Variovorax paradoxus: one gene and its partner. The protein of the gene in region 1 interacts with the protein of each later gene in a pairwise test. Links are inferred from orthologs where the notes say so. Each region holds a gene or a part of one and is shown in the gene's direction. Other genes may lie near its edges.

Evidence for each region. The genes of interacting proteins can lie anywhere in the genome.
Region 2: the proteins of purT (region 1) and GOQ09_RS08015 interact in binary tests that used the Escherichia coli proteins (3 or more experiments, as listed by UniProt). The link is inferred for Variovorax paradoxus from one-to-one orthologs.

The regions. Positions count from the first base shown.
Region 1 is NZ_CP046622.1:5,199,746-5,204,666, reverse strand. Bases 1,482-4,291 are described here. They hold purT (formate-dependent phosphoribosylglycinamide formyltransferase), read left to right. Parts: upstream 1,482-2,190; coding sequence 2,191-3,393; downstream 3,394-4,291. Other genes in these bases: GOQ09_RS24285 (alpha/beta hydrolase), read left to right, coding at 3,507-4,291; GOQ09_RS24295 (3-hydroxybutyryl-CoA dehydrogenase), read right to left, coding at 1,482-2,009. Outside these bases: GOQ09_RS24305 (serine hydrolase domain-containing protein), read right to left, coding at 1-270; GOQ09_RS24300 (crotonase/enoyl-CoA hydratase family protein), read right to left, coding at 300-1,124; more of GOQ09_RS24295, read right to left, coding at 1,161-1,481; more of GOQ09_RS24285, read left to right, coding at 4,292-4,451; GOQ09_RS24280 (helix-turn-helix transcriptional regulator), read left to right, coding at 4,562-4,921. UniProt on the Escherichia coli protein: Involved in the de novo purine biosynthesis. Catalyzes the transfer of formate to 5-phospho-ribosyl-glycinamide (GAR), producing 5-phospho-ribosyl-N-formylglycinamide (FGAR). Formate is provided by PurU via hydrolysis of 10-formyl-tetrahydrofolate.
Region 2 is NZ_CP046622.1:1,717,772-1,722,715, forward strand. Bases 789-3,621 are described here. They hold GOQ09_RS08015 (polyprenyl synthetase family protein), read left to right. Parts: upstream 789-1,664; coding sequence 1,665-2,579; downstream 2,580-3,621. Other genes in these bases: GOQ09_RS08005 (aromatic ring-hydroxylating oxygenase subunit alpha), read right to left, coding at 789-1,120; xseB (exodeoxyribonuclease VII small subunit), read left to right, coding at 1,402-1,668; dxs (1-deoxy-D-xylulose-5-phosphate synthase), read left to right, coding at 2,619-3,621. Also shown: more of GOQ09_RS08005, read right to left, coding at 1-788; more of dxs, read left to right, coding at 3,622-4,475; GOQ09_RS08025 (TRAP transporter substrate-binding protein), read left to right, coding at 4,589-4,944.

The DNA.
Region 1 (4,921 bases):
GCTGCCGCGCCACACATTGGCGGTCGGCACGGTTTCGCGCACGTGCGAAAAGCTCCAGCGCGTGCGCGGAAACACGCCGCCGGCCGGGTTGTCGAAGGTGATCAGCTTGTCGGGCGGAGGCGGAAAGCCCTTCATCCAGCCCATCGCCTCGACCGAAGTGGCCGCGGGATCGGGAGGCGCGGCGGGCGCGGGCGTCTGGGCGTTCGATGAGGTGTTCACGGCAATCAGTGTGAAGGCGGCGACGAGCGCCGTGCGTTGGAAAAAAGACATGGGCGAGGCTCCTCCGCAAGAATCCATCATCAACGGCCGCTGAAGCGCGCCGGCCGGCGCTCGACGAAGGAACGCACGCCTTCAGCCGCGTCTTCGCTGTTCGACAGGTGCTTTTGCGTTTCGATGAATTCCGACACAGCCGCGAGCGGCCCTTGCTCCACGGCCTTGATCACGTTGAGCCGGGTGGCCACCACCGCGAGCGGCGCCTGCGCCGCAATGCGCTGCGCAATGGCCAGCGCCGCGTCGAGCTCCTGCCCCGCGGGCACCACCTTCTGCACGAAGTTGAGGCGATAGGCCTCGGCACTGTCGAACTCGTCGGCCGTGAGCAGGTGCAGCATGGCATTGCCCACGCCCGCGCGCTCGGCCATGCGCAGCGTGGCGCCGCCCGTGGCCATGATCCCGCGCTGCACTTCCATCTGCGAGAAGCGGCAGTTGTCGGCTGCCACCACGATGTCCGCGCCCAGCATCAGCTCGATGCCCACCGTGAAGCAGATGCCCTTCACCGCCGCCACCATCGGCTTGGTGCGGCGGCGGTAGCCGGGCAGGCCGAAGTCGTGCGGTTCCACCAGTCCGGCGGGAATCGCCTTCTCGCCGCGCTTCATGTACTCGGTGACGGCCGGCAGGTCCAGGCCCGCTGTGAAGTGGTCGCCGAAGGCATGCAGCACTCCCACGCGCAGGTCGGGGTTGTCGTCCAGCCGGGTGTAGGCCTCGGCCAGTTGCTTGAACATCGGCGGCGTCCAGCCGTTGCGCTTGGCGGGGCGGTTGATGCCGATCAGCAGCACATGGTCGATGACCTGCGTGTCGATGCAGCCTTCGGCGGGCGGGGTGGTCGGAGTGATGGGCGTGGCGGTCATGGTGCTTGTCTCCTTGTTCTTGTGTTCTTGCTGCGCTCAATACTTGTAGACGCCGCGTCCCGTCTTGCGTCCGAGTTGGCCGGCCGCAACCATTTCTTTGAGCAGCGGGCACGGACGGTACTTGGAGTCGCCGAACTGCTCGAGGTAGACCTCCATCACGGCCAGGCATACATCCAGGCCGATCATGTCGGCCAGCGCCAGCGGGCCGATGGGCTGGTTGCAGCCCAGCTTCATGCCGGCGTCGATGTCTTCGGCCGTGGCGATGCCTTCGGAAAGAACGAAGAACGCCTCGTTGATCATCGGCACCAGGATGCGGTTGACCACGAAGCCCGGCGCGTTCTTGACCGTGATGGGCGACTTGCCCAGCTTCTCGGCCAGCGCCTTCACGGCGTCATGCGTGGCGTCGCTCGTGAGGTAGCCGCGGATCAGCTCCACCAGCGCCATCATCGGCACCGGGTTGAAGAAGTGCATGCCAATGAAGCGGTCGGCGCGCGAGGTGGCGGCCGCGAGCTGGGTGATGGAGATCGACGAGGTGTTCGAAGCGATGATCACCTCGGGCGCCAGCATCTCGTCGACCTGCTTCAGGATCTTGAGCTTGAGCGCATGGTTCTCGGTGGCGGCCTCGATCACGAGCTGAGCGCTTTTCAGGTCGTCGTAATTGGTCGAGCCCTTGATCAGCGCAAGCGCCGCGGTCTTCTGCTCGGTCGTGAGCTTTTCTTTCTTGATCAGCCGGTCGAGGCTGCCCGAGACGGTGGCAAGGCCCTTGTCGACCGCCGCCTGGGCAATGTCGACCATCACCACATTGACGCCGGCCACCGCGCAGGCCTGCGCAATGCCATTGCCCATCGTTCCGGCGCCGATGATGCCGACGGTCTGGATCGTCATGAGAAAACTCCTTGGATAAGAACAAAACTGGACAGGGGCGGGTGGGGCGAAGGCCGCCACCGCTGCAGGAGATCGATTGTGAAGCAGCCCCGCCGGGCCGCTGTTGCCGCGAGTGACACGGCCGTCGCCGGTGGCTTACAGTGCTGCGATCGCTTTTTCCTTTCTCTTTTTCGACCCGACCATGACCACCCTCGGCACCCCCCTTTCCCCCTCGGCCACCCGCGTGATGCTGCTCGGCTCCGGCGAGCTCGGCAAGGAGGTGCTGATCGCCCTGCAGCGCCTCGGCGTCGAAACCATTGCGGTCGACCGCTACGAGAACGCGCCCGGCCAGCAGGTGGCGCACCATGCGCGCACCGTCACCATGAGCGACCCCGAGCAGCTCAAGGCGCTGATAGAGGCCGAGAAGCCCATGCTCGTGGTGCCCGAGATCGAGGCCATTGCCACGCCGATGCTGCAGCAGCTCGAAGACGCCGGCGTGGTGCGGGTGATTCCCACCGCGCGCGCCGCCCGCCTCACGATGGACCGCGAAGGCATCCGCCGCCTGGCCGCCGAAACGCTGGGCGTGCCCACCAGCCCCTACAAGTTCTGCGATTCGCTGGCCGAGCTGCAGGCGGCCATCGACGCCGGCATTGGGTACCCCTGCATCGTGAAGCCAGTGATGAGCAGTTCGGGCAAAGGCCAGAGCAAGATCGACGGCCCGGCCGACGTGCAGAAAGCCTGGGACTACGCCATGGCCGGCGGCCGCGTGAGCCACGGCCGGGTGATCGTCGAAGGCTTTATCGACTTCGACTACGAGATCACGCTGCTCACCGTTCGCGCCAGGGACGCAGCCGGTGCGGTGCAGACGCAGTTCTGCGAGCCCATCGGCCATGTGCAGGTGAGCGGTGACTATGTCGAAAGCTGGCAGCCGCACCCCATGGCGCCCGCCGCATTGCAAAAGGCGCAGCAGATCGCGCAGGCCGTCACGGCCGACCTCGGCGGCCAGGGGCTCTTCGGCGTCGAGCTGTTCGTGAAGGGCGACGAGGTCTGGTTCAGTGAAGTGAGCCCGCGCCCGCACGACACCGGCATGGTGACGATGGCCACGCAATGGCAGAACGAGTTCGAGCTGCATGCGCGCGCGATCCTCGGCCTGCCGGTGGACACGTCGCTCAAGAGCCCGGGTGCCAGCGCGGTGATCTACGGCGGTGTCGATGCGACCGGCATTGCCTTCGACGGAGTGGCCGAGGCGCTGCAGGTGCCCGGCAGCGACATCCGCCTGTTCGGCAAGCCCGAGAGCTTTGCCAAGCGCCGCATGGGCGTGGCGCTCGCGCATGCGGGCGATGTGGACACCGCGCGCGTCAACGCCAAGGAAGCCGCTTCGCGGGTGAAGCCGCGCAAAGCCTGAGCGGCCGTTGCGCAAGTAAGCAAGCACAGCCAGTTTTCGCAAGCCGCGCTCGGGCCGCGCGGGCATCGTGCACAGGAGACCGGGCGAACACCGCCCGGCCCACCGGAGACACCATGCTGCACCCCCAGGCCCGCGCCTTGCTCGACTTCATCGAGGCGCGCGGCATCCCGCCGACCCACACGCTTTCGCCGGCCGAGGCGCGCGCGTTCTATCGCGACCGGCGCGCCGCCACCCAACCCGAAGCCCCGCAAGTCGCCCAGGTTCGCGACCTGAAAGCCGAAGGTCCGCACGGCGCCATCGCGGTGCGCCTCTATCGCCCGCTGGGTGCCGCGGCCGATGCGGCGCTTCCGGTTCTCGTGTACTTCCACGGCGGCGGCTGGGTCATTGGCGACCTCGACACGCATGACGTGCTGTGCCGCTCTCTCGCCAACGGCGCGGGCTGCGCGGTCGCGTCGATCGACTACCGCATGGGCCCGGAGCACCGCTTTCCGGCCGCCGTGGACGACGTGCTGGCCGCCACCCGCTGGGTGCAACGCGAGGCCGCCTCGCTCAGCCTCGATGCAGGCCGGCTCGCGGTGGGCGGCGACAGCGCGGGCGGCAACCTTGCGGCGGTGGCGGCCATTGCCGCGCGCGATGCCGGCGACCTGCCCATCGCCTTCCAGCTGCTGATCTATCCCGCCACCGACATGCGCCGCGGCCATCCCTCGCACCAGGCCAACGGCCAGGGCTACCTGCTGACCAGCGACACGATGACGTACTTCCACGACCACTACATCGACGACGCCCGGCACGACCTCGACTGGCGCGCGTCCCCGTTGCTGCACGCCGATCTCTCGGGCCTGCCGCCCGCGCTGGTGCTTACCGCCGGCTACGACCCGCTGCGCGACGAAGGCATGGCCTACGCGGAGGCGCTGACCGCCGCCGGCAATCGCGCCGCGTACGTCTGCTTCGAGCGCCAGATCCATGGCTTCATCACCATGGGCAAGGTGCTCGACGAGGCCGGCACGGCCATCGCGCTGTGCACCGCCGAACTCCGCCGCGCGCTTGCGTTGGCCTAGGGAAAGTCCCCGCGCAAATGAACGCCGCGCCGCCGGCCCTCGCCGCTACGATCCTGCCAACGCAGTGCCGGCCCTTGGCCAACGGCGGCCCGATGCAGGAGACAGACACCATGCAGCGAACGAAGACGGCGCCGCCGGCAAGCGGCGGCGCGCAGAGCGGGGAGCGCCTGATGTGGCTCACGCACCAGCGCGTGTTCTACGCCGGGCTGCTCGGCGCGGCGGCCGAACGCACCATGGGCGGGTACGGCGTGTACGTGTCGCCCGCGGGCGCGCCGCCCAACCGCCTGCGCATCGGCGGAGGCGCCTGGCAGACCGGCGAACTGCTGGTGGTGCCGCCGCAAGTGCCGCACCGCGTCGAAAGCGCACACCCGCTCATCTTCAATCTGCTGATCGAATCGGAATCCGTCGATCCCGCGCGCCTGCCTGGTTACCTGCAGCACTGCGGTCCGGTGGATGCGCCCGCGTTCGTG
Region 2 (4,944 bases), 3.5 Mb from region 1 along the record:
TGCGGTACCACTCGTGGAACTGCTGCATGCCGTCTTCCATCGGGCTCTGGTAGGGGCCGCTCTCGTCGTCGCCGCGCAGCATCAGCGCGCGGCGGCCGGCGTCCATGCGCTCGGCAATCTCGTCGTCTTCCACGCAGGTTTCCATGTAAGCGGCCTGCTGCGCTTCGACGAATTCGCGCTCGAAGGCGACGATTTCCTCGGGGTAGAAAAACTCCACCATGTTGAGCGTCTTGGTGGGGCTCACCGGGTGCAGCGTCGACACCGTGAGCACGTGCGGATACCACTCGACCATCACGTGCGGGTAGTAGGTGAGCCAGATCGCTCCGTACTTCGGCGGCTTGCCCTCGCGGTACTTGAGCAGCTGCTCTTGCCACTTTTGATAGATGGGGCTGCCCGCGCGGCCGAGCCGGTTGGCCACGCCCACGGTCTGCACCGAAAAGTTGCGGTTGAACTCCCAGCGCAGGTCGTCGCAGGTCACGAAGCTGCCGAGGCCCGGGTGGAACGGACCGACGTGGTAGTCCTCCAGGTAGACCTCGATGAAGGTCTTCCAGTTGTAGTTGCACTCGTGCAGCTCGACGCGGTCGAGCGCATAGCCCGTGAAGTCCAGGTCGGCGCGCGGGCCGAGATCGGCCATGTCGGCCGCCACGTCGCGCCCCACACCGCTTGCGCCGCGCTCGAACAAAAGGCCGTTCCACTCCGTGAGCGGATAGTTGTGCAGGTTGAGGCAGGGGTCGTGGTCGAAATGCGGCGCGCCGATCAGCGTGCCCGTGGTGCGCGGGTCGCTTGCGGCGTAGGTCCAGCGGTGCAGCGGGCAGACGATGTTGCCGCCGGTCTGATTGTCGAGCTGGCCGCGGCCTTGCAGGATGAGCGCCTGCCGGTGGCGGCACACGTTGGAAATGAGCTCCACGCCCTTGGGCGTGTGCACCAGCGCGCGGCCCTGGTGCTCTTGCGGCAGCGTGTGGAAGTCGCCGAGCTCTGGCACCGCCAGGCGGTGGCCCACGTAGCGCGGGCCCTGCGCGAACAGCGTTTGCATTTCGCGCGCGTAAAGCGACTCGTCGAAGTACGCGGAAACTGGAAGTTGGCTCGTGGCCTGCTGCAGTTGAAGACTTAAATCAGACATGGAGGACCTGACCAAGCTCCCCACAGGGAGAAAAAGAGAAAAACGGAAGGCGCCGTCTGGGAAGGCAACGGCCCGAGAGTTGTGCCGGCGCGGCCGGCAGGGGAACACGCGATTGTACCCAAGGGGGCACCGCGGTGCCCGCAGCCTTTCGTATGCCATTGCGGGGAATCCGGAACCGCGCCGTCCGCTCATCGGTGCGCCCTTTGCCGGGCGCTCCGGGGGCACCCGCGGCCATTCGGTTCCCCGCCCTAAAATGCCCGATTTCATACTTGTCCTCTCGCATGCCCAAGGTCCCTTCTTCCGCCGCCTCCAGCCCGGCGCCCACGCCCGACACCGGGCCGCTGCCGGCCAGCTACGAAGCCGGGCTCCAGGAGTTGGAACAATTGGTTGCAGAGCTCGAGTCGGGCCAACTGCCGCTCGACCAGTTGCTTGGCAGCTACCAGCGCGGTGCCGCGCTGCTCGCCTTCTGTCGCGAGAAGCTCCAGGCGGTCGAAGACCAGATCAAGGTGCTGGACGCGGGCAGCCTCAAGCCCTGGACCGCCGAATGAGCGCCGCTGTGGCCGATTGGGACGCCGCCCGGCTGGCAGGCTGGAGCGAGCCGCATCTGGCGCGTGTCGAAGCCGCGCTGTCGCGCTGGGTCGGCGTCGATGCACCGGTGCTGCTCGGCGATGCCATGCGCTATGCCGTGCTCGACGGCGGCAAGCGGCTGCGGCCTTTGCTGGTGCTGGCCGCGAGCGAGGCAGTGGGCGGCAATGCGGCTGCGGCGCTGCGCGCGGCCTGCGCCACCGAACTCATCCATGCCTACTCGCTGGTGCACGACGACCTGCCGAGCATGGACAACGACGTGCTGCGGCGGGGCAAGCCGACGGTGCACGTGAAATTCGGTGAGGCCGATGCACTCCTGGCCGGCGACGCCCTGCAGGCACTGGCCTTCGAACTGCTCACGCCCGAAGGCGATGAGATTCCCGCAGTCACACAGGCCACGCTGTGCCGCCTGCTTGCGCGTGCCGCGGGCAGCCAGGGCATGGCCGGCGGGCAGGCGATCGACCTTGCCAGCGTGGGCTTGGCCCTGAACGAAGCGCAGTTGCGTGAAATGCACCGCCTGAAGACCGGCGCGCTGCTGCAGGGCAGCGTCGAAATGGGTGCGGCCTGCGCTGCCAGCGTGGCGCCCGCCGCACTGGCCGCCCTGCGCGACTACGGCGCGGCCATCGGCCTGGCGTTCCAGGTGGTGGACGACATTCTCGACGTGACCGCCGATTCGGAAACTCTCGGCAAGACGGCCGGCAAGGACGCGGCCGCGGACAAGCCCACTTATGTCTCGCTGTGGGGCCTCGACGGCGCGCGTGCGCAGGCAAAACAGCTGCTTGCCGAATCGCTCGCTGCGCTCGAGCGCAGCGGCCTGGCCGAGACCGCGGCACTGCGCGCGCTGGCCCACATGGTCGTCGACCGCGACCGATGAACTGCTGAACAGATGGACAAGAAGAACCACGACGCTCCCATGGCCCCGCTGCTTCCCACGCTCCACGATCCCTCGCCCATCCGCCAGTTCGACCGGGCCCAGCTCAAGCAGCTGTCCGACGAAGTGCGCGCCTGCGTGCTCGACAACGTTTCGCGCACCGGCGGGCACCTGAGTTCCAATCTGGGAACGGTGGAGCTCACGGTCGCGCTGCACCATGTGTTCAACACGCCGCACGACCGGCTGGTGTGGGACGTGGGCCACCAGACCTATCCGCACAAGATCCTCACGGGCCGGCGCGAGCGCATGCCCACGCTGCGGCAGATCGGCGGCATCTCGGGCTTTCCGCAGCGAAGCGAGAGCGAGTACGACACCTTCGGCACCGCGCACTCGTCCACCAGCATCTCGGCCGCGCTGGGCATGGCCATGGCCGCCAAGCAAAAGGGCGAAGACCGCCATGCGGTGGCCATCATCGGCGACGGCGCGCTCACCGCGGGCATGGCCTTCGAGGCGCTCAACAACGCCGGCGTGTGCGACTGCAAGCTGCTGGTGATCCTGAACGACAACGACATGTCGATCAGCCCGCCGGTCGGCGCGCTCAACCGCTACCTTGCGCAGCTGATGAGTGGCAACTTCTACGCCGCAGCCAAGAACGTGGGCAAGAGCGTGCTGCGCGCCGCGCCGCCGCTGTTCGAGCTGGCCAAGCGCTTCGAGCAGCATGCCAAGGGCATGGTGGTTCCGGCCACGCTGTTCGAGCAGTTCGGCTTCAACTACGTGGGCCCCATCGACGGGCACGACATCGATTCGCTGGTGCCCACGCTCGAGAACCTCAAGCACCTGGACGGCCCGCAGTTCCTGCACGTGGTCACCAAGAAGGGGCAGGGCTACAAGCTGGCCGAAGCCGACCCGGTGGCCTATCACGGCCCCGGCAAGTTCGATCCTCAGGTGGGGCTGGTCAAGCCCGCCGCCGTGGCCAAGCAGACATTCACGCAGGTCTTCGGCCAGTGGCTGTGCGACATGGCGGCGCATGACGGCCGCCTGGTGGGCATCACGCCCGCCATGCGCGAAGGCTCGGGGCTGGTCGAGTTCGAGCAGCGCTTTCCCGACCGCTACTATGACGTCGGCATTGCCGAGCAGCATGCCGTGACCTTTGCGGCCGGCCTTGCATGCGAAGGCCTGAAGCCGGTGGTCGCCATCTATTCGACCTTTCTGCAGCGCGCCTACGACCAGCTGATTCATGACGTGGCAATCCAGAACCTGCCCGTGGTGTTTGCGCTCGACCGCGCGGGCCTGGTGGGTGCCGATGGCGCCACGCATGCGGGCGCGTACGACATCCCGTTCCTGCGCTGCATTCCCAACATGAGCATTGCGTGCCCGGCCGACGAACGCGAATGCCGGCAGCTGCTGTCGAGCGCCTACGAACAGAACCATCCGGTAGCGGTGCGCTATCCGCGCGGAGCGGGCGCCGGCGTCACGCCGCACCTGGCGCTCGATGCGCTGCCGTTCGGCAAGGGCGAAGTGCGCCGCGAAGGCAAGCGCATTGCCATCCTCGCGTTCGGCACCTTGCTGTACCCCGCGCTCACGGCAGCCGAATCGCTCGACGCCACGGTGGTCAACATGCGCTGGGCCAAGCCGCTCGACGTCGAGCTGCTGCTGCAGGTGGCGGGCACGCACGACGCCATCGTCACGCTCGAAGAGGGCGCCCTCATGGGCGGCGCAGGCAGTGCGGTGCTCGAGGCGTTGCAGGCGGCCAACGTGCAGAAGCCGGTGCTGCAGCTGGGCTTGCCCGACCGCTTCATCGAGCACGGCGATCCGGCCAAGCTGCTCGCGTCCATCGGCCTCGACGCGGCCGGCATCGAAGCCTCCATCGCTCGGCGCTTCGGCTCCGTCGCAGGGTAAACCCCGGCGAGCAGCCTGTAAGCAGGTTTTTACAATCGCGGCGACTCACGAAAGTCGTCAACGCGGCCACAAGCCGCGTTTCGTTTTTTCCAATGCACTCGGAGTGAATTTCAATGGATCGTCGTTCCCTCATTAAAAACGCCGGCATTGCCGGCGTTCTGGCCGCCGGCATTGCGCCCGCAGTTCATGCGCAAGCCGCCGTCCGCTGGCGCCTGGCCTCCAGCTTTCCCAAGTCGCTGGACACCATCTATGGCGGCGCGGAAGTGTTTGCCAAGGCGGTCAAGGCCATGTCGGGCGGCAAGTTCGAGATCTCGGTTCATGCCGGCGGCGAGCTGATGCCTCCCTTCGGCGTGGTGGACGGCGTTCAAAACGGTTCGGTCGAGATGTGCCACACCGTGCCTTACTACTTCTACGGCAAGAACCCCGCATTCGCGCTGGGCTCGGCCATTCCGTTCGGCCTGAACTCGCG